Regions from separate parts of the Musicola paradisiaca NCPPB 2511 genome, predicted to be linked through region 1. Evidence: predicted binding sites of a transcription regulator. Region 1 holds the regulator's gene; each other region holds the start of a gene.

What was found. Region 1 encodes sigma-54, which starts transcription at its own class of promoters, with help from an activator protein. Its sites were predicted from a motif close to GTTGGCACANNTTTCGCTNT; they were not measured.
Region 2: the regulator sigma-54 is predicted to act here: its motif matches at 3,789-3,808, upstream of DPA2511_RS04635 (gamma-glutamyltransferase family protein).
Region 3: the regulator sigma-54 is predicted to act here: its motif matches at 2,336-2,355, upstream of glnK (P-II family nitrogen regulator).

What each region holds. Positions count from the first base shown of each region.
Region 1 covers NZ_CM001857.1:4,207,673-4,217,368, reverse strand. Annotated here, with positions in the region: gene pmbA (metalloprotease PmbA) at 1-21, shown strand, start outside; gene rnk (nucleoside diphosphate kinase regulator) at 87-497, opposite strand; gene npr (PTS phosphocarrier protein NPr) at 660-932, opposite strand; gene rapZ (RNase adapter RapZ) at 929-1,783, opposite strand; gene ptsN (PTS IIA-like nitrogen regulatory protein PtsN) at 1,928-2,416, opposite strand; gene hpf (ribosome hibernation promoting factor) at 2,505-2,792, opposite strand; gene rpoN (RNA polymerase factor sigma-54) at 2,816-4,252, opposite strand; gene lptB (LPS export ABC transporter ATP-binding protein) at 4,301-5,026, opposite strand; gene lptA (lipopolysaccharide ABC transporter substrate-binding protein LptA) at 5,043-5,651, opposite strand; gene lptC (LPS export ABC transporter periplasmic protein LptC) at 5,629-6,198, opposite strand; gene kdsC (3-deoxy-manno-octulosonate-8-phosphatase KdsC) at 6,195-6,761, opposite strand; gene kdsD (arabinose-5-phosphate isomerase KdsD) at 6,801-7,787, opposite strand; gene DPA2511_RS18760 (calcium/sodium antiporter) at 7,818-8,780, opposite strand; gene mlaF (phospholipid ABC transporter ATP-binding protein MlaF) at 9,062-9,696, shown strand, end outside.
Region 2 covers NZ_CM001857.1:1,013,989-1,023,684, reverse strand. Annotated here, with positions in the region: gene DPA2511_RS04660 (amino acid ABC transporter ATP-binding protein) at 1-490, opposite strand, end outside; gene DPA2511_RS04655 (amino acid ABC transporter permease) at 471-1,124, opposite strand; gene DPA2511_RS04650 (amino acid ABC transporter permease) at 1,124-1,792, opposite strand; gene DPA2511_RS04645 (transporter substrate-binding domain-containing protein) at 1,802-2,593, opposite strand; gene DPA2511_RS04640 (MurR/RpiR family transcriptional regulator) at 2,867-3,706, opposite strand; gene DPA2511_RS04635 (gamma-glutamyltransferase family protein) at 3,870-5,459, shown strand; gene hpxX (oxalurate catabolism protein HpxX) at 5,524-5,721, shown strand; gene DPA2511_RS04625 (AtzE family amidohydrolase) at 5,718-7,127, shown strand; gene hpxZ (oxalurate catabolism protein HpxZ) at 7,127-7,507, shown strand; gene puuE (allantoinase PuuE) at 7,710-8,660, opposite strand; gene DPA2511_RS04610 (aspartate/glutamate racemase family protein) at 8,691-9,425, opposite strand; gene DPA2511_RS04605 (GntR family transcriptional regulator) at 9,425-9,696, opposite strand, start outside.
Region 3 covers NZ_CM001857.1:3,308,360-3,318,055, reverse strand. Annotated here, with positions in the region: gene DPA2511_RS14740 (SmdA family multidrug ABC transporter permease/ATP-binding protein) at 1-338, shown strand, start outside; gene DPA2511_RS14735 (SmdB family multidrug efflux ABC transporter permease/ATP-binding protein) at 335-2,119, shown strand; gene glnK (P-II family nitrogen regulator) at 2,424-2,762, shown strand; gene amtB (ammonium transporter AmtB) at 2,805-4,097, shown strand; gene DPA2511_RS14720 (IS4 family transposase) at 4,240-5,562, shown strand; gene DPA2511_RS14715 (cytochrome C assembly family protein) at 5,609-6,403, opposite strand; gene ffh (signal recognition particle protein) at 6,570-7,931, shown strand; gene rpsP (30S ribosomal protein S16) at 8,090-8,338, shown strand; gene rimM (ribosome maturation factor RimM) at 8,357-8,905, shown strand; gene trmD (tRNA (guanosine(37)-N1)-methyltransferase TrmD) at 8,944-9,693, shown strand.

The DNA of each region.
Region 1 (9,696 bases):
ATGAAGATTGCCGGGGTTTAAGGGCATTTTTACCGACATTGACTGCCCGAATATTCCGGGCAGTCGTTTAGCGCATGTCGTTGTTATCAGCGGTGGTACTCACCCGCCGCTTCCGGCTGGTACAGCAGTTCCATGACCTCAATCCGGGTTTCTTCACCGTTCGGCAACGGCCAGTTGATGGTCTTGCCGACGTGCATCCCCAACAAGGCGGCTCCCAGCGGCGCCATCACGGAAATCTGCTCGCTGCTATCCTTCAGTGTTGCCGGGTAAACCAGCGTGCGGATGTGTTCTTCACACGTCAACAAATCCCGGAATCGTACCCGGCTGTTCATGGTGACCACATCGGGCGGTATCTCAACCGGTGCGACGATGTGCGCCCGATCCAGCTCCGCATTCAGTGCCTGCGCAACGTCGGTACCGGCAAAAGCGGATTGTTCCAGTAGCGCATCCAGGCGCTCGGCATCCAGCTCGTTAATCGTCAGGTGTGGTTTATCCATGTTTATCTCCAGCGGTTTGTGACAAATAGCAATCCCCCCGCAACGAATGGCGGGGGGATGTAAAAAACAGTGATGAGCGGATGCTAGGTGCTGGTCGCAGAAAAAGGAAGAGATCTCGATCACGAATAGCCACAACGGCTGCTTATATCGGGTGACGGTAGCTTAATCTTCGTCAAACCCTGCCTCAAACAGCTGAATGACGGCCGCTAATGCTTGTTCTTCGTCTGGGCCGGTGGCTTCCACTTCAATGTAACGCCCTTTAGCGGAGTCCAGCATTAACATGGCGATGACGCTGCTGGCGTCGGCTTCGGTACCGCTTTCGTTACGCAACAGCACTTCGGCATCAAAACTTTGCACCAGTTCGAACAGTTTCATGGCCGGCCTGGCGTGCATGCCCAGGCGGTTTTTGACTTCAACGGTTTGCCTGACGGTCATGATTTGCGTTTTTCCAGCGTGCGATGGCGGGATTGCACATTCTTGCCGCGGGAGCGGAAATAATCCGCCAATTGTTCGGCAATGTAGACGGAACGGTGTTTGCCGCCGGTACAACCAATTGCCACCGTGAGATAGCTGCGGTTATTGGTTTCCAGCATCGGCAGCCAGAGTTCGAGATAACTGCGGGTTTGATAGATGAAGTTATGCACCTCGGTGTGGCGATCCAGAAATGCAGCGACCGGCTTGTCCAGCCCGGTCATGGGGCGCAGTTTAGGATCCCAATGCGGGTTGGGCAGGAAGCGCACGTCAAATACATAGTCCGCATCAATGGGAATGCCGTGCTTGTAGCCAAAGGACTCGAACACCATGGTCAGTTCACGTTCGCGCTTGCCCAACAGCCGCGTCCGTAGCATTTCCGCCAGCTCATGCACTGACATTTCCGAGGTGTCGATAATCAGATCGGCGCGTGAACGCAGCGGCTCCAGCAGATCATTTTCTTCATCAATGGCGCTTTCCAGCGACAGGTTTTTGCTGGAAAGCGGGTGGAGCCGGCGCGTGTCGCTGTAACGGCGGATTAATGTGTTGCGATCGGCGTCGAGGAACAACAACTGCGGGGAAAAGCTCTGGGGCAATCTGGTCAGCGCCTGTTCCAGAACTTCTGGCGTTTCCGGCATATTGCGGACATCGATACTGACCGCTGCGGAAATGTTGCGCTCCGCCAGCGTACACGCCAGCTCCGGCAGCAGCACCACCGGCAAGTTGTCCACACAGTAGAATCCCATGTCTTCCAGCGCACGTAGAGCCACGGATTTTCCCGAACCTGAACGACCACTGACAATCATCAGCACCATCTGACGACTCCCCCGGGCAGCGGGATGGTGAATGTCCACCGCCACAGTTAGCACATGTATTTGTTATCCGGCTCTGCCGGTTCCGAGTGGGCGTCCGCCGGTCGCAGGGACGTCCGAGATAATTGCTACCCGAATCCGAACACATCAGGTGTGATCGGCGAGATCCTGGTCGGTCATGATGTGGTACAGCTCATCATCGTTCTGCACAGCGCGTAGCCGACGGCATACAGATTTGTCCGCCAGCCGCTTGGCAACGAGGGACAAGGTATGTAAATGGGTTTTACATTGTTCAGCAGGAACCAGCAAGGCAAAAAGCAGATCGACGGGCTGATTGTCGATGGCGTCAAACGCCACTGGATGTTCCAGCTGAATGAAGACGCCTACTGCCCCCAGTGTGTTTTCGTCTTCCAGTTTTCCATGTGGAATGGCGATACCGTTACCAATACCGGTACTGCCCATGCGTTCCCGCGTCAGGATGGATTCAAAGATCATTTGCGGCGGCAGATTGAGCTGCCTGGCAGCCAGTTCACTGATGATTTCCAGGGCGCGCTTTTTGCTCTGGCAGTGAACGGCGCTACGGGTACACTCTTTGCGGAGTACGGCGCTGAGTTGAATAACGGGCTCGTTGTTCATATTGCTTTCACTTAATGACACTTTTGCCTCCGGTTATCGGCCCGCCGTGCGGCAGGCCCGGCCGTCCCTACGCCTGAAGGTGGCAGAATCAGTGTTGTTTCAGTTTATCCTTATGCTTGTTCAACTGCCTTGCCAGCTTATCGATCAACAGATCGATGGAGGCATACATATCCTCCGCTTCTGAGGTGGCATGCAGCTCGCCGCCGTTCACATGGATGGTGGCGTCGGCAATATGCTGGATTTTCTCCACTTTCAACACCACATACACCTGATTAATTCGATCAAAGTATTGCTCAAGTTTGGCGAATTTCGATGTGACGAACTCGCGCATGGAGTCAGTAATTTCGACATGGTGTCCGGTAATGTTCAGCTGCATATCGTCTTCCTTCTCAGTATGGGTCAAACCAGCTGTTTACGTTGATTCGACGGCGGGATGGATAAAGACTCGCGATATTTTGCTACAGTGCGCCGCGCCACGATAATGCCCTGTTCGGAGAGTAGGGTGGTCAGCTTGCTGTCGCTCAGAGGTTTTGCAGGGTTTTCCGCTGCAATCAGTTTCTTGACCAGCGCACGGATGGCGGTGGATGACGCTTCGCCGCCGCTGTCGGTGTTGACGTGGCTGGAGAAAAAATACTTCAATTCGAAAATGCCCCGCGGGCTATGTAGAAATTTTTGGGTTGTCACGCGGGAGATGGTGGACTCGTGCATATCCACGGCCTGAGCGATATCCGCCAGTACCATGGGTTTCATGAATTCCTCGCCATGTTCAAAAAACGCCTGCTGCTGTTCTACGATGCAGCGGGTGACTTTCAGCAACGTGTCGTTGCGGCTTTCCAAGCTTTTGATCAGCCAGCGGGCTTCCTGCAAATGGCTGCGGATGAACTGACCGTCACTGTCGTTACGGGCGTTGTTGCCGAGTGCGGCGTACTGCTGGTTGATCTGTAGTCTGGGCACGCTGTCGGTATTCAGCTCCACCGCCCAATGACCTTGGATCTTGCGAACCAGGACATCCGGGATCACGTATTCCGATTCGCCGGTATTGATGGACTGGCCGGGGCGCGGGTCGAGCGATTGGATCAGCGCCAACGCTTCTTTCAGCGTTTCTTCCTTCATTCGACTGGAACGGATCAGCATCCGGAAATCATGGTTGGCCAGCAGATCCAGATATTCGCTGACGATCATTCTGGCTTCGGCCAGCCGCGGCGTGGTTTTTTCATCAAACTGGGATAACTGTACCAGCAGGCATTCGCGCAGGTCGCGGGCGCCGACGCCGACGGGATCGAAGCGCTGCACTCGTTTCAGTACGGCCTCCACCTCTTCCAGCGTGAGGCTGTCGTCGCCGATGCTGTCGCGGATATCCTCCAGCGAAACCGTCAGATAGCCGGTATTGTCGACTGCATCGACGATTGAGGTTGCAATGGCGGCATCGGTATCGGAGAACGGCGTCAGTTCCACCTGCCACATCAGATAATCCTGCAACGTCTGAGTGGTTTCGCCCTGATAGACCGGCAGCTCTTCGTCGCGATAATCGGTACTGGTGCCGGACGGTGTGCCTGCGGTATAGATTTCATCCCAGGCGGCGTCGAGCGGCAGCTCGTCCGGCATTTCCTTCTGCTCCAGCGCTTCGCGGGTGTCCAGCGTTTCGTGGTCGCTACTTTCCTGCGTTTCTACTTCTTCATGGTTGTCAGCCTGTTCCAGCAATGGGTTGCTTTCCAGCGCCTGTTGGATTTCCTGCTGGAGTTCAAGTGTGGACAATTGCAGTAGACGGATCGCCTGCTGTAATTGCGGTGTCATAGCCAGTTGCTGACTAAGCCTGAGTTGCAAACCTTGCTTCATAACTCGCGCTAACTTCCTTTATTAATTATAAATAAAAACAATGTTTTATCAGAGTCGGAAGCCTTCACCCAGATAGACCCGTTTCACTTGTTCATTCGCCAGTATATCTATTGGTGAGCCATGGGCAATAAGCTGGCCCTGGCTGACGATATAGGCACGTTCACAGACATCCAGCGTCTCGCGAACATTATGGTCGGTAATCAGCACGCCTAGCCCGCTGTCGCGCAGATGCTCGATGATTTTTTTGATATCGATGACCGAAATGGGATCTACGCCGGCAAAGGGTTCGTCCAGCAAAATGAATTTCGGGTTGGCCGCCAGCGCTCGGGCGATTTCTACTCGGCGCCGTTCACCGCCGGACAGTGATTGTCCCAGATTATCGCGCAGGTGAGTAATATGAAACTCGTCCATAAGCTCGTTGGCGCGATCCTGCTGTTGCTCCCGGGTCAGATCCTTGCGGATTTGCAGAACGGCCATCAGGTTGTCGTAGACGCTTAATCGCCGGAAAATCGACGCTTCCTGCGGCAGATAGCCGATGCCGCGGCGAGCGCGGTCGTGCAGCGGCAGCAGACTGATGTCTTCATCGTCGATGACGATGCGGCCTTCGTCACGCGGCACGATCCCCACGACCATGTAAAACGTAGTGGTTTTGCCCGCGCCGTTAGGGCCCAGCAGTCCGACGATCTCGCCTGAATTCACATTCAGGCTGACGTTTTCCACCACTTTGCGGCCCTTGTACGCTTTGGCCAGATTCTCTGCAATTAATGTTGCCATGGGTTACTTGCGTCACTCACTGTTGTTTGGCGGGTTTGGTCTGACTGGCGCCGGGTTTGCTCTGACTTGCGGCAGGCTTAACGCCATTCGGATTGGCCTGGGTACCCTTGTCCTGCAATTGCGACGGCACCAGAACGGTAGTTACCCGTTTACCCTTGTCGCTGAAGGCTTCCATCTGTTGTTGTTGAACCAGGTAGGTAATGCGATCGCCTTTGACATTACTGTCAAGCTGTTCCAGATAAGCGTTGCCGGTAAGAATGACGAGCTGCTTGTCCAGTTCATAGCGCATTTTCTGCGCGTGTCCTTTTACCGGTTTACCGTTGTCCTGCATCTGATAAAAGGTCGCCGGGTTGCCGTAACCTTCAATGATTTCATGGCCCTGCTGGCCGTTCGGACGTGTGACCACGACTTTGTCGGCCTGAACCTTGATGGAACCCTGGGTCACGATCACGTTGCCGGTGAATGTGACCACGTTGCTCTGCATATCCAGCGCCTGCTGATCGGAATCGATATGGATGGGCTGATCGGTATCGCCGGTCAGCGCCAATGCCGGAAGGCTGACGGCGAACAGGGCGCTGGCGACCAGGATGCTGTGCAACACATTATTGTTTAGGTTGGATTTCATAATAAGATTTTACCTTGTCGATCAATTCAGCGGTTTTGCTGCGCAGATTACCACGCATTTTCAGCCCGTTAGAGGTAAAGTTAGTGCCGTACAGGGTGACTTCATCATCCGACGAGACATCCTGTGTGATCAGGTTGACCTGGGCGTTGTCTGTCTTGATACGTTCCAGTTGTGAATCAGTGGTGAGGCTGTTGACCTCCACATGACCGTAAAGATAGAGCATCCGGTCTTTTGTCAGCGTGGCGCGATCGGAACGCACCGACCAGGTCGCCACCCCGAGTTCGTTGAACATGGTCGCCACCGGCAAGGTAAAGCGGCTGCTTTGGTCGGCGTTGTAATGTTCCGCACTCTCCGCCACCAGCTTGTAGCTCAGTTTTCCGGTTGGGTCATATACCACGGTAATGTTTTTCTGCATGGTATAAGCAGGGTCATTGCTGGGTACTTCCGCCGGGCCGGTGCTGGCCTGTCTGTCGGTCAGATTTAACCCGATCAGCACCAGTGCGATCAATGCCAGCAACAGCGTCAGCCAGCGTTTTACATTACTCATATCGACAGCCCTTTGGCGAAATCAAGCTTATCCTGCGCCTGTAGGATAAGGTCGCACATTTCTCTTACCGCGCCGCGGCCACCGGCGATGCGCGTGACATAATCAGCCCGTGGCTGCAACAGCGGGTGAGCGTCGGCAACCGCTACGCTTAGACCCACTTCGGCCATGACCGGCCAGTCGATCAGGTCATCGCCGATATAGGCGACCTGGCTGGCCTGGATCGACAGTTTATCCAACAGTTCGCGGAAGGCCAAAAGCTTATCGGATTGTCCTTGATAAAGATGGGTGATACCCAGCGTTTGGCAGCGATCGATCAGCAACTGAGACGAACGGCCGGTGATAATCGCGACGTCGATACCCGAAGTTAGCAGGCAACGGATGCCATAGCCGTCGCGGACATTGAACGCTTTCAGTTCTTCGCCCTGATTACCCATGTAGATAAGTCCATCGGACAGTACGCCATCTACATCGCAAATCAGCAGACGTACATCGCGCGCGCGGTTCATGACCTGCGTCTCCACAGGGCCGTAGCAGGTGTCGGTTTGCGGCCGAATTTCACTCATTCACTCATTCCTTGGCTCAAGTCGTACAGATCTGGGGAGTCACACCACGCCAGCGCGCAACATATCATGCATATGGATGATGCCAAGCAGACGATCGTCGTCCGCCACCATCAACGAGGTAATGTGGCGGGACTGCATCAGATTCAGCGCATCGACCGCCAGTGTATGCGGCGTCACCCGGATACCGCCGCGCGTCATCACGTCGGTGATGCGGGCGTTGTTCAGATTGATATTCATATCGAATACCCGGCGCAGGTCGCCGTCGGTAAAAATCCCTTCGATTTTCCGGTCTGCGTTGCAAATCGCCGTCATGCCCAGATTTTTGCGCGTGATTTCCAACAGTGCGTCGCGCAGGGAAGCATGGCTGTCCACGCAAGGAATTTCTTCGCCGGAGTGCATGATGTCTTCCACCCGTAACAGCAATTTGCGGCCAAGCGCGCCGCCGGGATGGGATAATGCGAAATCTTCGGCGGTAAAGCCGCGTGCCTGCAATAACGCCACCGCCAGCGCATCGCCCATTACCAGCGCGGCGGTGGTGCTGGATGTCGGCGCCAGCCCCAATGGGCAGGCTTCCTGAGCGACGTGAACGCAAAGGTGGATATCCGCAGTTTTCGCCATCGTGCTGTCTGGGTTGCCGGTCATGCAAATCAGACAAACCTGCAGACGTTTAAGCACAGGGATCAGCGCCAGAATCTCGTGCGATTCACCCGAGTTGGATATGGCGATGACGACGTCCTGCGCGGCAATCATGCCCAGATCGCCGTGGCTGGCTTCCCCAGGGTGGACGAAAAACGATGGCGTACCGGTACTGGCGAACGTCGCCGCCATTTTGCAGCCGATATGGCCTGATTTGCCCATCCCCATGACCACGACCTTGCCGCGACAGTGGAACATTTTTTCGCAGGCCAGGGCGAAGTTACCGTCGATATACTGATCCAGCTGCGCCAGACTATCGCGCTCGATGGACAGAACCTGACGGCCTGCCGTCTGGAAATCAAAGCCGGGTTGTAACTTGAAATGTGACATCAAAAATATCCTGCATTGCCGGTGTTCTGGCTATGGAAACAAGAACAGCACCGAAAGGTACGCAATGAATGCACACACTAACAATGTGCCCGCGCCCTGACCGATGCACCGTTTCTGGCGGAGACAGAGTGCCGTCAGAAGCGCACTGACGCCGAGCATGACCCAGTAATCGCGCTGAAAAGCGAGCGGGTTCAGTGCGCCTGGCGAGAGCAGTGCCGGGACGCCCAGCACGATGACGATATTGAATATATTGGAACCGATCAGATTGCCCAATGCGATATCGTCTTCCTTTTTCAATGTGCCGACAATCGCAGTGGCCAGTTCCGGCAGGCTGGTGCCGACCGCCAATACGGTCAGACCGATGGTAAGTTCACTGATATTAAAGTAATTGGCGATGACGGTAGCGTTATCGATCACGATTCGGGCGGACATCGGCATGATGATCAGCCCGAGAATCAGCCACAGCAGCGCAACCGTATAGTTGTTGTCCTGCGGCAGTTCCGCCATCTGCTCCCGTGTCAGGCTGTCTTCGCCCTGCTTTGCTGCGCGGGTCGCCATGTTCAGCATCAGCAGGATGCAACCTCCGGCGGCAATCAGCAGGATGAGGCCATCCATGCGGCTCAAAAAACCGTCATGCAGCAGCCATCCGCACAAGGCGGTGACAAAAAGCATCGGGGGGAGTTCACGCCGCAGCAGGGCGGATTGGAATGTCAGCGGGCGTATCAGCGCGGCGCTGCCGAGAATCAACAGAATATTGGCGATATTGGAGCCCAGAACATTGCCGACAGCCATATCGATTTGATTATTAAGCGCGGCGGTGACGGAAACCATCAGTTCGGGCAAGGACGTTCCCATTCCAACGATAGTCATACCGATAATCATGGGCGGGATGCCGAAAGAGCGGGCCAGAACGGCGGCGCCATAGACGACCCGGTCGGCACCATAAACCAGCAGAATCAAACCAACAACCAACAGTACTGTCGCAAAAAGCATGCAGCGTCCTTTATTCAGGTATAATCACCGGCTTATTGGCGAACAAACCAGTATTTCTGGACGAATAATAAACAAAAAAGCCGTTTTTCCTCGCTAGCGCTAATTCTGACTGCGCAGGGCGAAAAAGTAAAACCAATGGCAACTTTGGCTACAACCAAATGGTCTGATTCTGTAACAGTGATGACGCCCGATATACCGGAATCAACGCAGTTATGTAGGCAACATGCCGAGAATAGACAAGAAATGACGGCTGCCAGGCGCGGCCGGTAAGGAAATGAACCATGAACCATGAAAATCTGGTTGAGATTCGCGGGCTCAATTTTCGGCGCGGCGAGCGGCCGATATTCAGCGATATATCGTTGAATGTACCCAAGCGTAAAATCACCGCGATCATGGGGCCGTCGGGAATAGGCAAAACCACGCTGTTGCGGCTGATTGGCGGGCAATTGCAACCAGATAGCGGAGAAATCTGGTTCGACGGAGAAAATATTCCAGCGCTTTCCCGTTCCGGGCTGTACGCCGCCCGCAAAAAGATGAGCATGCTGTTCCAGTCGGGCGCGTTATTTACCGATCTCAATGTTTTTGACAATGTCGCCTGGCCGCTGCGTGAGCATACCCAATTGCCGGACGTATTGTTGCGCAGTACGGTGATGATGAAGCTGGAGGCGGTTGGGTTGCGTGGCGCAGCGCAACTGATGCCTGCGGAACTGTCGGGCGGGATGGCCCGCCGCGCCGCGCTGGCGCGTGCGATAGCGCTGGATCCTCAGCTCATCATGTTCGACGAACCCTTTGTCGGTCAGGATCCCATTACGATGGGGGTGTTGGTAAAGCTGATCGACGAACTGAATCATGCGTTAGGCGTTACTTGCATCGTGGTGTCTCATGATGTGCCGGAAGTGCTGAGCATCGCGGATTA
Region 2 (9,696 bases), 1.4 Mb from region 1:
CATCGCACAGCAGCACCTTCGGGTTCATCGCCAACGCACGGGCGATCGCCACCCGCTGTTGCTGGCCGCCGGACAGGCTGGACGGGTAATACTCCATCCGCTCCCCCAGCCCGACCTTGTTCAGCATCTGCGCCCCCAGCGCCCGGCACTCGGCATCGCTTTTGCCCAACACCAACCGTGGCGCCAGCATCACGTTCTCCAGCGCCGTCATATGGGGAAACAGGTTGAAATTCTGAAAGATCATGCCGACGGATCGGCTGATTTCGCGCGCTTGCGACTCGCGGTCGGTAATAGTCATCCCGCCCAGTTTGATACTGCCGTCCTGATAGCCTTCCAGCCCGTTGATGCAGCGCAGCAGCGTACTTTTGCCGGAACCGCTGCGGCCGATGATAGACACCACCTCGCCCACATCGATATCCAGATCCACGCCTTTCAGTACGTGGTTTTGGCCGTAATACTTATGGACCTGATTAATGGTGATGAGCGGCATTGAATTTCTTCTCCAGATAACGGCTGTAGTAAGAGAGCGGGTAACACAGCAGGAAATAGCCCAGCGCCACCAGCCCGAACACCTTGAACGGCTGGAAGGTCACGTTGTTGAGCATGGTGCCGGCCTTGGTCAGCTCGACGAAGCCGATGATCGAAGCCAGTGCGGTGCCCTTGATCACTTGCACTGAAAACCCCACCGTCGGCGCGATGGCGATACGCATCGCCTGCGGGGCAACCACCCGGGTCAGCGTCTGGGTGAAGGTCAGCCCGAGGCAACGACAGGCTTCCCACTGCCCTTTCGGCAGCGCCAGCACGCTGCCGTGCCAGATATCCACCAGAAACGCACTGGTGAACAGCGTCAGCGCCAGCGCCGCCGCCGTCCAGGGGCTGACGTCGATGCCGAACAACCCCAGGCCGAAGAACGCCAAAAACAGCTGCATCAGCAGCGGCGTGCCCTGAAACACATCGGCGTACAGCCGGGTCAGGCGCAGCGGCCACGGGCGTTTGGTCAGACGCAGCAGCAACAAGGGCAGCGTGACCAGACCGCCGCCAAAAAAGGCTGCCAGCGACAACAGCAGCGTCCAGCGCCCCGCCAGCAGCAGGTTGCGCACGATATCCCAGTCGGTAAACGTCATCATTGGCGCGGTACTCCCAGCAAACGTCGCCCGGCCAGCAGCAGCAGCTGGCGCATCAGCATCGACAGCGCCAGATAAAACAGCGTAGTCACCAGATACACCTCAAAACTGAGGAAGGTTCGGGACTGAATCAGGTTGGCGGCGAAGGTCAGTTCTTCAAACGACACCTGTGACACCACGGAAGAACCGAGCATCACGATGATGCACTGGCTGACCAATGCCGGATAAATCCGTTGCAACGCCGGCGGCAGGATCACCCGCAGAAAGGTCTGGGTTTTGGTCAGCCCCAGCACCCGCGCCGCCTCCCACTGGCCTTTCGGCGTCACCTGGATACCGGCGCGGATAATCTCCGTGCTGTAAGCTCCCAGGTTGACCAACATCGCCAGCAGCGCAGCCTGACCGGCATTGAGCTTCAGCCCCAGCCCCGGCAGGCCGAATACGATGAAAAATAGCTGCACCACAAACGGCGTATTGCGGATCAGCTCGACATACCAGCCCCACAGGCGGCTTATCAGCGTCGGCCTGCCGCTGCGTAGCGCGGCGCCCAACACGCCGATGGCCACGCCGCCGAGGGTCGCCATGACGGTCAGCTCAATCGTGACCCATAGCCCGGCGAGTAATTCCGGCCAGTACGGCCACAATGCCGCGAAATGAAGCTGGTATGTCATAGCTTGTCCTTACGATCCCAGATTGGCCGGCAGCGGCGCCTTCAGCCATTTTTCGGACAGGCCGTTCAGCGTGTTGTCCTTGATGGCTTTCTCAATCAGCGCATTCACTTTGGCCTTCAGCGCCGGTTCATCCTTCTTCAGGCCGATAAAGCAGGGGGAATCCTTGAGCATGAACTTCGCCACTGGCGCTTTGGTCGGGTTCTTTTCCGCGATGGCCGCCACCACCAGGTTGCCGGTGGCGATATACTGCACCTGGCCGGACAGATAGGCGGACAGCGTGGTGTTGTTGTCTTCATAGCGCTTGACGTCGGCCGTCTTCGGCGCGATGTCGGTCAACACCATGTCTTCCACCGCGCCGCGGGTCACACCGACGGTTTTACCCTGCAACGCATCCGGCGACGACACATCTCCCTCTTTCGGCCCGAAGACACCAAGGAAGAACGGCGCATAGGCGCGGCTGAAATCAATCACTTTCTCGCGCTCGGCATTTTTACCCAGGCTGGAGATCACCAGATCCACCTTGTCGGTTTGCAGGTAAGGCACGCGGTTGGCGCTGGTCACTGGCACCAGCTGCAACTTTAGTTTCATCTCGCCCGCCAGATAACGCGCCACGTCGATGTCATACCCTTGCGGTTGTAGATCGGTTCCCACCGAACCAAACGGCGGAAAATCCTGCGGCACCGCGACACGCAGCACGCCGCGCTGCTGAATATCCTGCAATTGATCCGCCATGGCGCTTCCCGCCTGCATGATCAACAGTGCCGCACCCGCCATTGCCAAAAGACCTTTTTTGAAATTCATTGCGTTGCCCCCGGTTACGATAGATTGAAACTAAAGATTCTTACATGCAATTACTGAAACCAATGTTCCAGAAATAAAAGCAAGATATGTGCCAGCTATAAAAACGTAAAGGAAGCAAGAGAGAGGGGAATTAACACGCAAAACCCGCCGTTGTAGCACGCAGAATTCACGACGAAAAAGTCAAAAAGCCACCGCGAAAACGCACATCGGGAGGGCACAGCCACGAGAATGAATTGAACCAAGATAGTGCAAAGGCACCAGTCCGGTGCCCCATTACCGCTGTTCCAACTCTTCCAGTTGCTGATACAGATCGGCGATCTGGTGAATGCGCAGCCGCCCCTCCGCCAGCATCTGGTGCAGCAATGCATTGCTGATCAAATTGACCAGACTCATGGCGGCGGCATAGCTGTCAAAGGCGGAAACGCTGTCCAACGGCGCGCTCAGCGTCCAGTTCGCCAGCGGCGGCAATAGGTGCGCCTGCGGCTCGCACAGCAGCAATACCGGTACCTGACGTTGCTGCAATTGCTGCAACAGTGGATGCATCAGCCGCGGACGACGGCGAAACGCCACCGCCACCACCACATCCTGCGCATCCAGATCCGCCAACTCTTCCGACAGCGTCTGCCCCGGCTGGGCCAGCAGCGCCACCTGCGGCCGAATCTGCAGCAACTGCTGGCGCAGATGCAACGCCACCGGATAACTGTTGCGCAGCCCGAGAATACACACGCGCCGCGCCTGTTGCAGCGCGGCGATCAGCGCGCCGAACTGTTGCGGATCGATCTGGTTGACCCACTGGGTCAGGTTGGCCATTTCCTGCTTGTAATGACGCGCCAACAGCGTGTTGCCCTGCACCGCATCACGGTTGTCCGTCAACGGCATTCCGCTTTGGCGCAGGGTGCGCAGCTCATCGCGCATTTCCCGGTAACTGGGGTATCCCAGACGGCGGAACAGGCGGCTGACCGTGGCCTTGGATACCCCGCTCAACCGCGCCAGCTCGGCGCTGTTGTAGCTAATCAAGTCATCCAGATGATCGAAGATAAACTCCGCCACCCGCTGTTCCTGGGGAGAAAGCGCGCTGTACTGGCTGCGTAGCCGTTCATCGATCTGTTTCATGCCTGCCTCTGCAACTTTTGTTTCATACTATCAACACCGCAGCACCTTACCATATACCGGCAGGCCGACGGCAAGCGGAAAAGATGGAACGGCTTTTGCTTAACATCGACCATTTCGAGCCGAACACCCTACCGGTATCCCGACCACACGGAGAATCATTCACATGATGCAGAGCAACATCGCCCCCTCGGGCATGGCCGTGACCCCGCATCACCTCGCCAGCGCCAGCGCCCAGCGCATTCTGCGCGCCGGGGGTAACGCCATTGAGGCGATGGTGGCTGCGGCGGCGACCATCGCCGTCGTTTACCCGCACATGAACAGCCTCGGCGGCGACGGCTTCTGGTTGATCGTGCCGCCGGAAGGCGAGCCCATCGCCATTGACGCCAGCGGCGCCGCCGGTTCGCTGGCTACGCGCCAGCGCTACGCCGGACACGCCCGCATTCCGCATCGCGGCGCGCAGGCGGCGTTGACCGTCGCCGGTACTGTCAGTGGCTGGCAGGAGGCGCTGGCCTGCGCCGCCGAACTGGGCGGAAACCGCCCGCTGCCGCTCTCGACGTTATTGGAAGATGCCATCGGCTATGCCGCCGACGGCATCCCGGTCACTCAGTCGCAGGAAGATTCGCTCACCAGCCGCCATGACGAGCTGTGCGATTTTGCCGAATTCAGCCGGGTGTTTATGCCGCAGGGGCAGATACCCCGCACCGGCAGCCGCTTTATCCAGTCCGACCTGGCCGCTACGCTGCGGCAACTGGCAGACGACGGGCTCGACAGTTTCTACCGCGGCACGCTGGCGGAGCGGATGGCCCGGCAGATGGCCGCGCTGGACATGCCGCTCACGCTCGATGATCTGGCGGCGCACCGCGCCCGCCGTACCGTACCGCTCACACTCGCGCACAGCCGGGGCGAGGTGTTCAATCTGGCGCCGCCGACCCAGGGGCTGGTCTCGCTGGCGATCCTCGGCATCACCGATCGGCTGGGCATGGAAGATCTGAGCGACAGCCAGACCATCCACCGCCTTGTGGAAGCCACCAAGCTGGCGTTTCGGCTGCGCGATCGCTACATCACCGATCCGCGCTTGATCGACCAGAACATGCAGGATCTGCTGAGCAGTCAGCACCTTGATGAACTGGCCGGTAACGTCGATACCCGCTGTGCGTCGTCCTGGGGAGAAGGCAAAGGCCCCGGCGATACCGTGTGGCTCGGCACCTGCGACCGCAACGGGTTGGCGGTGTCCTTCATCCAGAGCATCTACCACGAATTCGGCAGCGGCGTGATCCTGCCGGGCACCGGCGTGCTGTGGCAGAACCGCGGCGCCTCTTTCAGCCTGGATCCGCACCACCTGCTGGCGCTGGCGCCGGGGAAACAACCGTTCCACACCTTAAACCCGGCGGCGGCGCGGCTATCCGACGGACGCACGCTGGTCTACGGCTCGATGGGCGGCGACGGCCAGCCCCAGACGCAGGCGGCGCTGTTTACCCGCCACGTCATCCAGCGCATGCCGCTACAACAGGCGATCACCGCACCGCGCTGGCTGCTGGGGCGAACCTGGGGCCAGGCCACCGATACGCTCAAACTGGAAGATCGCTTCCAGCCGGCCACGGTGCAGGCGCTACGCGGGCTGGGGCACGATGTGGAACTGCTCTCCGGTTTCAGTGAAACCGTCGGCCACGCCGGGGCCATCGTGCGCCACCCCAACGGCATGCTGGAAGGCGCGGCGGATCCGCGCAGCAACGGCAGCGCCGCCGGATTCTGACTGTTTGCGAACCCAGGAACGACGTGTAAACCCCAACATATTTTTTGAGTTAAGGAGTTATGCCATGAATACGCAGGCCCTCGACAACGCGGCGCTCGCCGCCTATCTGCAACAAATGGAAACCCTGCTGGGGTTGGATCTGGATGACGTCCGCCGCCAGGAATTGCAGTTGCAGTTCAGCCGTATCGCCACGATGGCGCAACCGTTGATGGCCTACCCGCTGGAAACGCGGCAGGAAGTGGCGGGAGTGTACCGGCCATGAACCTGACTCAGCTCTCCATCCGCACCCTGCAAAACGAGGTGGCGCAGGGGCACCTGTCCGCCGTCGACATCGCGCAGCATACGCTGGCGCAGATCGAACGCTTGAATCCGCTGCTTAACGCCTACACCCGTCTGACCCATGAACGGATGCTGGCGGAAGCCGCCGCCATCGACGAACAGCAACGGACGGGGCAACAACTGCCGCCGCTGGCCGCCGTGCCCTATGCGGTCAAAAACCTGTTCGATGTGGCGGGTGAAACCACACTGGCGGGGGCGCGCCTCTATAGCCGGAACCCGCCCGCCGCGCAGGACGCCTTCGCCGTGGAACAACTTCGCCGCTCGGGCGCGTTGCTGAGCGGCCTGCTGAACATGGACGCTTATGCTTATGGCTTCACCACCGAAAACAGCCACTACGGCCCGACGCGCAACCCGCACGATCCCAGCCGCATCGCCGGTGGTTCGTCCGGCGGTTCCGCCGCCGCCGTCGCCGCCGGGCTGGTGAGCTTCTCACTCGGCAGCGACACCAATGGCTCGATCCGCGTGCCCGCGTCGCTGTGCGGCATCTTTGGCCTGAAACCCACCTTCGGCCGCCTGTCGCGCCACGGCACGCAGCCGTTTGTCGGCAGTCTGGATCACATCGGCCCGCTGGCTCGCACCACCGAGGATCTGGCCTGTGTGTTTGATGCCCTGCAAGGGCGTGATCTTGCCGATCGTTTTCAGGTGGCACAGCCGGCTATCGCCGCCGTCGATGCATTAGCGGACGACACGCCGCTGCGCTGCCGCGTACTGGGCGGCTATTTCGCCGACGGGTGCGACGAACACGCCGCCGATGCGGTACGCCGGGTGGCGACCGCGCTGGCGGCGGACGACGACTGCGACTTGCCGGATGCCGGACTGGCGCGCACCGCCGCGTTTTTGCTCTCCGCCAGTGAAGGCGGCAATCTGTATCTGCCCGCCCTGCGCGCCACGCCGGAGCTGTTTGAACCGCTATCCCGCGAGCGCCTGCTGGCCGGCGCCATGATCCCGGCAGCCTGGTACCTACAGGCCCAGCGCTTCCGTGATCATTTCCGTCGTCAGGCGATGGCGCTGTTCGCCGATACCGATCTGCTGATCGCCCCGGCGACCCCTTGCAGCGCCACGCTGATCGGCCAGGAAACCATGCGCATCAACGGCGCCGACCTGCCGATCCGCGCCAGCATGGGCATGCTGACCCAGCCGATTTCGTTTGTCGGCCTGCCGGTGGTCACGGTGCCGCTCACCGCCGCCCACGGGTTGCCGATCGGCGTTCAGCTGATCGCCGCGCCCTGGCGCGAAGATCTGGCGCTACAGGCCGCCTGGCGCCTGGAGCAACAAGGTATCGCGCAGGCATTGGCGCCTGCTCCCCTCAATCCGATGGAAAATCGCTGATGAGTATTGAAATCAACCTGCCCGAGGTCTTGGACGACGTTACCGCCGCCTTTTATCGCTACGAACAAGCGTTGACCGGCAATGATATCGAGGTGCTGGACGAACTGTTTTGGCACGACGCGCGCACTGTGCGCTACGGCGCATCGGAAAACCTGTACGGCATCGAACAGATCCGGGAATTCCGCGCCGCCCGGCCGTCAAGCGGGCTGGATCGCCAAGTGCAAAATACGGTGATCACCACCTACGGCCGCGACATGGCGGTGGCCAGCACCGAGTTTCGCCGCGCGGGCACGGAAAAGATCGGCCGCCAGATGCAGACCTGGCTGCGCACCGAACAAGGCTGGCGCATCGTCGCCGCTCACGTCAGCCTGATGGTCTGACGGGAACACACCGGCGTCGCACTTTCAGCAACGGTGTTGACCGCACGGGCAATGCGAGAAGCCGGCACGATGCCGCACTGAGCAAGGAAGGACGCACCGCACTGTGGACGAAAGGCGCACCCTATTGTGCGAAGAAAGGCGCGCCGGGTGATATGCCCGGCAGTCATCGGCGACGCCAACGCGCCGCATGGGCAGGGGAAAATCAGGCGCCGCGATACGGGTGTTCCCGATACCAGTGCTCGGCGATCTCCTGACGACGACACACCCACACCCGATCGTGTTGCTGGATGTAGTCGAGGAAGCGCTGCAACGCCCGGAAACGTCCCGGCCGCCCCAACAAACGGCAATGCATGCCCACCGACATCATTTTCGGCGCGTTTTCGCCCTCGGCGTACAGCACATCAAAACTGTCTTTCAGGTAGGTGAAGAACTGATCGCCGCTGTTGAAGCCCTGCGGCGCGGCGAAGCGCATATCGTTGGTTTCCAGGGTATAGGGGATGATCAAGTGCGGGCGCAACGCGCCGTCCGATAGTTGCACCGGCATCCAGAACGGCAAGTCGTCGCCGTAATAGTCGCTGTCGTACAGAAAGCCGCCGTGCTCCAGCACCAACTGCCGGGTATGCGGGCTGTCGCGCCCGGTATACCACCCTAACGGCGGCCGGCCGAACAGCGCGGTCTGCACCTCCACCGCCCGGCGCAAATGCTGGCGCTCCGTTTCCACATCCATTTCCTGGTAGTGGATCCAGCGCCAGCCGTGGCTGACCACATCGTAGTCCACCTCACGGATCGCCGCCGTCACCGCCGGATTGCGCGCCAGCGCCATGGCGACGCCGAATACCGTCAGCGGCAGGCCCCGGCGCTGAAACTCCTGATGGATACGCCAGAAACCGGCGCGGGAGCCGTACTCGTAAAGCGAATCCATCGACATATGCCGCGCGGGATAACTGGCGGCGCCGATAATATCCGACAGGAACTGTTCGGATCCCGCGTCGCCGTGCAGCACGTTATTTTCCGCGCCTTCTTCATAATTCAGCACGAATTGTACTGCGATGCGTGCGCGCCCCGGCCAGTTGGCGTGCGGCGGTTTGCCCGCATAGCCGATCAGATCACGCGGGTAATCCGGGTCAGGTCCCCAGTCTGCGAGGGTATTCATGGATACATCCTTCTTCATGCTTAGCGGGGATCAGCGCAGGTGGCTGAAGGCGCCGGTCAAGGGTTTATCCAGCGGATAGTCGAGATCGCCGTGCTTGCTGGTGGAAAGCCCAAGCCCCGCCAGCGCTTCCACCATTTTGACCGCCGCGCTGACGCCGTCGATCACCGGCATGTCCAGCTCCCGCGTCAGCGTCTGCGCCAGATCCGCCATGCCGCCGCAGCCCAGGACGATCGCGCCGCAGCCATCCTGACGCCGGGCCTGGATACACTGCTCCCGTACTTTGTGCTGCGCCATGCCGTGCGGATCCTCCAGCGCCTGTACCGGCAGGTCGATCGCGTGCAACGCCGCGCAATGGTGTTCAAAACCGTAGCGTTGCAGCAAATGCCGGGCGATCACCAACGTGCGCGGCAGCGTGGTGATAATGGAAAAACGTGTCGCCACCAGCGTCGCCATATGCATCGCCGCCTCGGCGATACCGACCACCGGCGCACGCGCCAGTTCCCGCGCCGCCAGCAGACCCGGATCGCCGAAGCAGGCGATGATGTGCCCGTCGACGCCCTGTGCCTTGCCGAGGCGTACCTGCTCCAGCACGCCCAGCGTCGCCACCGCTTCATCAAAATGCCCTTCGATGGAAGGCACCCCCTGCGACGGGCAAACCGCCGCGATTTCAGTGCCCGGCGCTGCCGCCCGTCGCGCCGCGCCGGCGATGGTGTCGGTCATCGCCTGGCTGGTGTTGGGGTTAATCACCTGGATCACGCAGGCCATCACGCTTTCTCCTCATTGAGATGCCCGAACAGACGATGAAAATCCGGCGCGACCTCTTCATCGCGATCGAAACGCAGGCTGGCGACGATCTCATCAAAATGCTGTTGCATCGCGGCGGTCAGCCCCGGTAGATCGCCGGCTCGCAGCAGCGCCAGCAGATCCTGATGATCATGGCAGCGACACCCCTGCTGCCACGGCGTACCGTAAGCGGCGATCACCAACGATGAACGCAGCGTCAATTGCGAAACCAGACCGGCGAGGACATGGTTGC
Region 3 (9,696 bases), 900 kb from region 1:
AACAACGTATAGCGATTGCCCGAGCGTTGCTGCTGGAGGCGGAAGTGCTGGTTTTGGATGATGCGTTATCGGCGGTCGATGGGCGAACCGAGCATCAGATATTGAGTAATCTGCGCCAATGGGGGCACAAACGGACGCTGATTATCAGCGCTCACCGTCTGTCCGCGTTGGCTGATGCCGATGAGATTCTGGTTTTACAGCAAGGCCATGTGGCACAGCGTGGTTCACATCAACAGCTTTCCCAATCGACTGGCTGGTATCGGGATATGTATCGTTACCAGCAACTGGAAGCTGCACTGGATGATGTGCCTGTAGAAGAAGAGGTACAAACAGCATGACGTCTTCCCGTTCATTATGGCCCACGCTGAAACGGTTGTTGGCATACGGTATACCGTGGCGTAAATCGCTTGGCGGGGGCGTGTTGTTGCTGTGGCTCGCGGCGGCGGCCGAGGTCTCTGGGCCTGCGCTGGTCAGTTATTTTATCGACCATGTGATCGCTCGGGGCGAGTTTCCTGTTCAACTGGCGCTCGGGTTGGCGGTAGGGTACGTGGCGCTTCAGGCGCTGGCTGCGCTGCTGCACTATGTACAGGCGCTGATGTTTAATCGGGTGGCGGTTGGTGTTGTGCAGCAATTGCGTACCGATGTGATGGATGCGGCGTTGCGGCAGCCGTTGGGAGTATTTGATACGCAACCCGTAGGGCAGTTGATTTCCCGAGTCACTAACGATACCGAAGTTGTCAGAGACCTGTACGTAATGGTGGTCGGCAGTGTGTTGCGAAGCACCGCGCTGATTGGCGCCATGCTGATAGCCATGTTCAGCCTCGATTGGCGTATGGCACTGGTATGTATGGCAATTTTCCCTGCGGTACTGGTCGTGATGGTGATCTATCAGCGCTACAGTACGCCGATTGTGCGCCAGGTCCGCAGTTATCTCGCTGATATTAATGATGGTTTTAATGAGGCCATTAATGGCATGAGCGTGATTCAGCAGTTCCGCCAACAGGGGAAGTTCGGCCGTGTGTTGAGTCAGGCCAGTTGGTCGCACTACGAGGCGCGAATGCAGACGCTGCGTCTGGATGGTTTTCTGCTCCGTCCGTTGCTTAGCTTGTTTTCCGCCATGGTACTTTGTGGGCTATTGATGTTGTTCGGTTTTAGCCCTGTCGGTACCGTCGGTGTGGGCGTGTTGTATGCGTTTATCAACTACCTTGGCCGTTTGAATGAGCCGCTTATCGAACTGACGACGCAACAGTCGATCCTGCAACAGGCGGTAGTCGCCGGCGAGCGGATCTTTGAGCTGATGGATGGTGAGCGTCAGCAGTACGGCGAAGACGCCAGGGCGCTGGCTAGCGGGCGCATCGGTATTAACGATGTCACGTTCTCCTACCGCGCCGGTAAACCTGTGCTGAGTCATATTTGCTTGCAGGTGCCTGATCGCGGTTTCATTGCATTGGTCGGCCATACCGGCAGCGGCAAGAGTACGTTGGCAAATTTGCTGATGGGGTATTACGTGCCGGACTGTGGTGATATCCAGCTTGACGGTCGGCCGTTGTCTTCGCTTTCCCATCAGGTTCTGCGTCAGGATGTGGCGATGGTTCAACAGGATCCCGTCGTTCTGGCCGATTCGATGTATGCCAATGTGACATTGGGGCGCGATATCAGTGAAGACGGTGTCTGGCACGCATTGGAAGCGGTGCAGTTGGCCGATTTGGTGAGAGCGATGCCTGAGGGAATTCACAGTCGTATTGGCGAACAAGGCAATAATCTGTCGGTTGGCCAGAAGCAATTGTTGGCGTTGGCCCGGGTTTTGGTGCAAACGCCGAGGATTCTGATTCTGGATGAGGCGACTGCGAATATTGATTCCGGTACTGAACAGGCTATCCAACGTGCTCTGCGCCTGGTGCGTGACCATACTACGTTGGTGGTGATCGCGCATCGTCTTTCCACTATCGTCGAGGCCGACAGCATTCTGGTGCTGCATCATGGCCGAACGGTAGAGCACGGCTCACATGAACAACTGCTGGCTCAGCAAGGCCGCTATTACCAGATGTATCAGCTGCAGCAGGCCGGACAACAGTTAGTGAGCGCAGATCTCTGTCGTACAGCAGGCATGGTGCCCTGAAGCACCATGAAATCGGGCATAACGTAACACTTCGCACCATAACTTGGCAGCCTGGTGCCCTTGCATTCATCGTGGTGCACTGAAAGCAGGCGCGATGCACTTTTTTTGTGCGCTTCGCGCTCCTGTTTTTCCCGTCATTGTCCATACTTTATACGGTCTATATCTTCTCACCCTTGAGACCGTCGCTTTTTTCTCGTTTTGACCAGATAAATCATTTATGGCACATGATTTGCTTTAGTGATCGCGTCGACATATTTGAGAGTGACGGGCGCAGGCCTGAACTTACATGGTTAGGGGGATGAGAATGAAACTGGTTACTGTCGTAATTAAACCGTTCAAGCTGGAAGATGTGCGTGAAGCGTTATCTTCTGTGGGCATCCAGGGGCTCACCGTCACTGAGGTGAAAGGGTTTGGACGCCAGAAAGGTCATGCTGAATTGTATCGTGGCGCGGAGTATAGCGTTAACTTTCTGCCCAAGGTGAAGATCGACATTGCTATTGCCGACGATCAACTGGACGAAGTTATCGATGTGATTAGCAAAGCTGCTTATACCGGAAAAATTGGCGACGGCAAGATTTTCGTTGCTGAATTGCAGCGTGTCATCCGTATTCGTACCGGTGAAACCGACGAAGCTGCATTATAAGAAACTGCCTGATTTAGCCTTTAAATAGGGATGAGTGAAAAAATGAAGAAACTTTCTTTGTCGTTAGGTCTTGGTGCTGCTGCCATGCTGCCAGCATGGGTGTTGGCCGATACGCCAGCACCTGTCGTTGATAAAGCGGATAATGCGTTTATGATGATTTGTACCGCTCTGGTGCTTTTCATGACAATTCCCGGCTTGGCGCTGTTTTACGGTGGTCTGATTCGTGGCAAAAACGTTTTGTCCATGTTGACTCAGATTTTTGTAGCGTTTGCGTTGGTCTGTATTCTGTGGGTGATTTACGGTTACAGCGTGGCTTTCAGTACCGGCAGCCCGTTCTTCGGCGGCCTGACTAACTTCATGCTGAACGGCATCACGATCAATTCCCTAAGCGGTACTTTCTACCAGTTTATCCATGTTGCCTATCAGGCTTCTTTCGCCTGCATTACCGTTGGCCTGGTTATTGGTGCCTTGGGTGAGCGCATCCGCTTCTCTGCGGTACTGATTTTCTCCACATTGTGGTTCACGCTGTCCTATCTGCCGATGACCCATATGGTTTGGGGCGGTGGTTATCTGGCTGCTGATGGCGCTCTGGACTTTGCGGGTGGTACCGTTGTACATATCAACGCCGCTGTTGCTGGTTTGGTTGGTGCGTTGTTGCTGGGCAAACGTGTCGGTTTCGGTAAAGAAGCGTTCAAGCCGCATAACTTGCCGATGGTGTTCTTGGGAACTGCGATTCTGTACATCGGTTGGTTTGGCTTTAATGCCGGTTCCGCCGCTGCGGCCAACAATATTGCCGGTCTGGCGTTTTTGACCACGGTAGTTGCGACTGCTGCTGCGATTCTGGCATGGGTTATCGGCGAGTGGGTTGCTCGTGGCAAACCCTCTCTGCTGGGGGCTTGCTCCGGTTGTATTGCCGGGCTGGTTGCCATTACTCCGGCTGCGGGTACTGTTGGGATTGGCGGTGCCATGATTATCGGTTTCGCGGGTGGTTTTGCCGGCCTATGGGGTGTCACCGTGCTGAAAAGATGGCTGCGTGTTGACGATCCTTGCGACGTGTTCGGTGTTCACGGTGTATGCGGTATCGTCGGCTGCTTGCTGACCGGTATTTTTACCTCCGCTTCTTTGGGCGGCATAGGTTATGCCGATGGCGTAACGATGGCGCATCAATTCTGGGTTCAGCTGTTCAGTGTTATCGTCGCCATTGTGTGGTCCGGCGTTGCAGCTTTCATCTCTTTCAAAATTGCTGATATCGCCGTTGGTCTGCGTGTACCTGAAGAACAGGAACGCGAAGGTCTGGACGTCAACAGCCATGGCGAAAATGCTTACAACCAGTAATCCTCTTCTGGATGGCGCCGGCAACGGCGCATAATGACAATAAAAAAACACCCGTTGGGTTAATGCCGATCGTTTAAGGATCGGTTGACCGATCCGGTGGCTGATGTAAAAAGGGTTCATGTCTTCACATGGACCCTTTTTAATGGAACTTTCACAGGCCCTCGGCATTATCAATCTTACCGCTCCCGATGAAGTTCAGAGTCTTGCCGACCTCCTTTCCCCCGACCTTATTCAGCAGGCCTTTACCCTCACGGATACCGTGACGCTACGTAAGCGTAAGCTTCCCCTCGAATCCATGGTCTGGCTGGTTATAGGTATGGCTATTTTCAACAACAAGCCTGTGTCCCATATCGTCAATCTGATGGACATCGCTGACCGGACTGGCAGACCTTTTACCGCACCCAGCTCCGTCATTGCCCGCCGCAAAACGCTGGGTGAGGATGCCATTAGAGTGCTGTTCGAACTGACACAACAGCACTGGCATGAGGGAGCCCGGCATCCGCTCTGGAACGGGCTGACGCTGAACGCCGTTGATGGCGTGGTCTGGCGAACGCCCGACACACCGGAAAATGCCGCTGCCTTCGCGAAAGCGGAAAATCAGTACGGTGAAAAAGGCTTCCCGCAGGTCCGCATGGTGTGTCTGATGGAACTGAGCAGTCACCTGCTGCGCGCCAGCGTGATGGGCCGGTATGACGTTAATGAGATGCGGCTGGCGGCAGGACTGGCAAAGCAGGCACCGGATAATAGCGTGACGTTGTTCGACAGGGGCTTCTGGTCAACAGGCCTGCTACATGACTGGCACAGGGCAGGTGAGAACCGCCACTGGTTGTTGCCGCTGAAAAAGGGCACGCAGTATGAGGTGATACGCAGACTGGGCAGGCAGGATGAACTGATAACGCTGAAAACCTCGCCACAGGCAAGAAAACAGTGGGAAGGTCTGCCGGATGAGCTCACTGTCCGGTTAATCAGCAGGAAGGTTAACGGTGTGGAACGTCAGGTTGTCACCTCGATGACGGACGCGATGCGTTACCCGGCGGCAGACATAGCAGAACGCTACAAACACCGGTGGGAAATCGAACTGGGGTATCGTGAGGCGAAGCAGTTCCTGTGCGGCAACCGTTGGACGCTGAGAAGTAAATTACCGGAGATGGTGAGACAGGAGCTGTGGGGGAGACTACTGACATACAACCTGGTGCGGTATCAGATGGTGAAAATGGCGTTCAGCCTGAAAGGAGATTATCTGCCGTATCAGCTGAGCTTCAGTGGTTCGGTGGCAGAAATAATGCGGCTGTTAATCGGGCTGCCATGGTCCTCACCGGGGGCAGTGCCGGGACACCTGAAGCACTTCTACAGCAATGCCGCGATGCTGAAACTGCCGCCGAGACGGGAGCGGGAGTATGAAAGAGAAGTGAGGCAAAAAAAGCCCAAATACCCTTTTAAAAACAATGCCAGTCACCTTAAGTGACTGGCATTAGAGCTAAGGCTCTCTTTTTTATTATCGGAAACTCATATCAGGCGGCGAGAAAATTTTGAATAACCCTGCTGCCGAAATAGGCCAATGTCAGCATCAATGCACCAATCAGATTGAACCATACGACGCGGCGTCCGCGCCATCCTTCATGATAGTGTCCCCATAGCAGCAGGATGTAGACAAACCACGCCAATAGAGAAAACAGCGCTTTGTGCAAATTCTCTTTATTCGTGATCAGATCGTTCATATAAACCATGCCGGTACAGAGCGTCAGCGTCAGCAAGATGACGCCGACTTGAGTGATATGAAACATCTTTCTCTCAATACCCAATAACGGTGGCATGTCCGCTGCAAAATTCAGACGCTTGGTTTTTAACATATAATCGAGCAGCGCGAGCTGTAATGCATACAATGCTGCGATCAGCAATGTCGCATAGGCAAACAGCGCCAGACCAATGTGGATCATAAGGCCGGGCGTGGCTTCCAGGTGTGTAATGAATTCGCCGGGAATAAAACTAGCGAATGCCAGATTGATAAAGGCAAAGGTATACACAATGGGCAATAGAAACCAGCCGCGGTTGCGGGAGGCGACGATGGTCATTACGGCGCAGATGATGAGGCTAATCAACGACCCGATATTCAACAAGCTGAGATTCTGCCCGGTATACACATCAAAGATACGTTGATACAACGCAACGGCATGGCTGATTAGAGCGAGTATGGCCGATACCACAGCCAGACGGCGGTAGGCTCCGTTTTTCCGTACAATACTGGGAATGATGAGTCCCAGACTGACGAAATAAGCCACCAAGGCGACAATCGCGAACACAGACATGGCGGTTTTTAATGTTAACTGAGTAAAATGGAGGGTCAGTATAGCCTTAGTCGTTACGGGCACCAACCGGTATCCACACACAGCAGAGACAGTGTGGCTTTCGTGTTATACTCCACCCCATTTATTTATGTCGCGATGGCGGCCTCTTTCACATTGAGCATGAGATATGTTTGAGAATTTAACCGATCGATTATCGCGCACGCTGCGCAACATCAGCGGCCGGGGGCGGCTGACGGATGACAATATTAAGGACACGCTGCGCGAGGTCCGTATGGCATTGCTGGAAGCGGATGTGGCATTGCCGGTGGTACGGGAATTCATCAACCGGGTGAAAGAGCGCGCCGTAGGTCATGACGTCAATAAAAGCCTGACTCCAGGGCAAGAGTTCGTGCGTATCGTCCAGAATGAACTGGTTGCCGCTATGGGGGAAGAAAATCAAGCGCTGAATTTGGCGGCGCAGCCGCCGGCGGTGGTGTTGATGGCCGGTCTGCAAGGGGCCGGTAAAACCACTAGTGTGGCGAAGTTGGGTAAGTTTCTGCGCGAGAAACAGAAGAAGAAAGTGTTGGTCGTCTCTGCGGACGTCTATCGCCCAGCGGCGATTCGTCAATTGGAGACACTGGCCGAATCCGTTGGCGTAGATTTTTTCCCTTCGGATGTTAGCGAAAAACCGGTGAATATCGTCGGCCAGGCTCTGCAGCATGCCAAATTGAAGTTTTATGACGTCCTTCTGGTGGATACCGCAGGGCGTCTGCATGTCGATGACGCCATGATGGATGAGATCCGCCAGGTTCATGCGGCGATTAACCCGGTTGAAACCTTGTTTGTCGTGGACGCCATGACCGGCCAGGATGCGGCCAATACTGCCAAAGCCTTTAATGAAGCGTTACCTTTGACCGGGGTCATTCTGACTAAAATCGACGGCGATGCCCGGGGCGGGGCAGCATTGTCTATCCGGCATATCACTGGAAAACCGATTAAATTCCTTGGCGTTGGTGAGAAAACCGATGCGCTAGAGCCTTTTCATCCTGATCGTATTGCTTCCCGTATTCTTGGCATGGGGGATGTGCTCTCCCTGATTGAGGAACTGGAGAGCAAAGTTGATCGTTCCCAGGCCGAGAAGCTGGCAAAGAAACTGAAGAAGGGTGATGGTTTCGATTTGACCGATTTTCTTGAGCAGCTTCGACAGATGCGCAATATGGGTGGAATGGCGAGCATGATGAGTAAGCTGCCGGGAATGGGACAAGTTCCCGACAACGTCAAATCTCAGATGGATGACAAAGTTCTGGTACGGATGGAAGCTATTATTAGCTCCATGACATTGCAGGAGCGCGCTAAGCCGGAGATTATTAAAGGTTCCCGTAAGCGTCGTATCGCTCAGGGGGCTGGTATGCAGGTGCAGGATGTCAATCGTCTGCTGAAGCAGTTCGACGATATGCAACGGATGATGAAGAAGATGAAAAATGGCGGTCTTGCCAAGATGATGCGTGGTATGAAAGGCATGCTGCCGCCGGGATTTCCCGGACGTTGAGCTCGGAAATTGGTCTGACGGAGCAGAAAGGTTAAGGCGGTTATACGCTTTAGATTGCTTTTTGTTCCCAAATGAGTAAAATTTTCGGGCTTTTTATATGACTACCGGGCCCCGTTCCTCGATGGGGCCTGGTTGTTTTATTCACTAAAGAGGATGTTATGGTAACAATTCGTTTGGCACGTGGCGGCGCTAAAAAACGCCCGTTCTATCAAGTCGTAGTGACCGACAGCCGCAATGCGCGCGATGGTCGTTTCATTGAGCGCGTAGGTTTCTTCAACCCGGTTGCTACCGGTAATGCAGAATCTCTGCGTCTGGATCTGGATCGTATCGAGCACTGGGTTGGTTTGGGTGCAACCGTTTCTGATCGCGTGTCTGCGCTGATCAAAAACGTTAAAAAAGCAGCGTAATCTGTTCTGGTGGTGGCGATGAGCAAGCAACTTGGTCCGCAGTTTCCTGTTAACCCAATTGTTCTTGGGAAAATAGGGTCAACATACGGTATTAGAGGTTGGCTCAAGGTATTTTCATCCACCGAAGAGGCCGATAGCATTTTTGATTACCAACCCTGGTTTATCCAGAACAAGGGGCAGTGGCAGCAGGTAGAAATCGAAAGCTGGCGCTACCACAACCAAAGCTTGATCATCAAGATTAAACATGTTGACGATCGGGATGCGGCGAATCTGCTGACCAATTGCGAAATTGTTGTAGATTCAACGCAGTTACCTGAGCTGGATGATGGGGAGTTTTACTGGAAGGATCTTATCGGCTGTGATGTCGTGACCGTTAGCGGTTATGAACTGGGAAAAGTCATCGATATGATGGAAACCGGTTCGAACGATGTTCTGGTTGTAAGAGCCAACCTGAAAGATGCTTATGGCGTGAAGGAGCGGTTGATTCCGTTTCTGAACGAACAGGTTATCAAGCATATCGACCTTTCTGCTCGTCGTATCGAAGTGGATTGGGATCCTGGTTTTTGATCTCTGAACAATCGCCAGTAATTTAGTGGAACGATGTTATGTGGATTGGGGTTATTAGCCTGTTTCCTGAAATGTTCCGCGCCATTACCGATTATGGAGTCACTGGCCGGGCAGTTAAGAATGGCTTGTTGAGCGTGCAGTATTGGAGTCCTCGTGATTTCACATACGATCGGCATCGCACAGTGGATGATCGTCCATATGGCGGTGGTCCGGGCATGCTGATGATGGTTCAACCCTTACGGGATGCCATTCATGCAGCAAAAGCGGCGGCAGGCGAAGGCGTGCGGGTGATATATCTATCGCCGCAAGGCCGTAAATTGGATCAGCAAGGTGTACGCCAACTCGCTGCCAACCAGAAGTTAATTTTGGTATGCGGCAGGTATGAAGGTATTGATGAGCGTGTAATTAAGGCCGAGATTGATGAAGAGTGGTCAATTGGCGATTATGTGCTCAGTGGTGGTGAGCTACCAGCGATGACGCTGATTGATTCAGTTTCCCGCTTTATTCCGGGAGTTCTGGGCCATGAAGCTTCGGCAGAAGAAGATTCTTTTGCTGAGGGATTACTGGATTGCCCCCATTATACCCGGCCTGAAGTGTTGGAGAGTATGGCTGTACCAGCGGTTTTACTGTCTGGCAACCATGCGGAAATACGCCGCTGGCGTTTGAAGCAGTCGCTGGGCCGAACCTGGCTTAGAAAACCTGAACTTCTGAAAAGCCTAGCTCTGACTGACGAGCAAGCGACGCTGCTGGCTGAGTTTCAACAGGAACATCAGTCTGAGCAGCATTGAGTA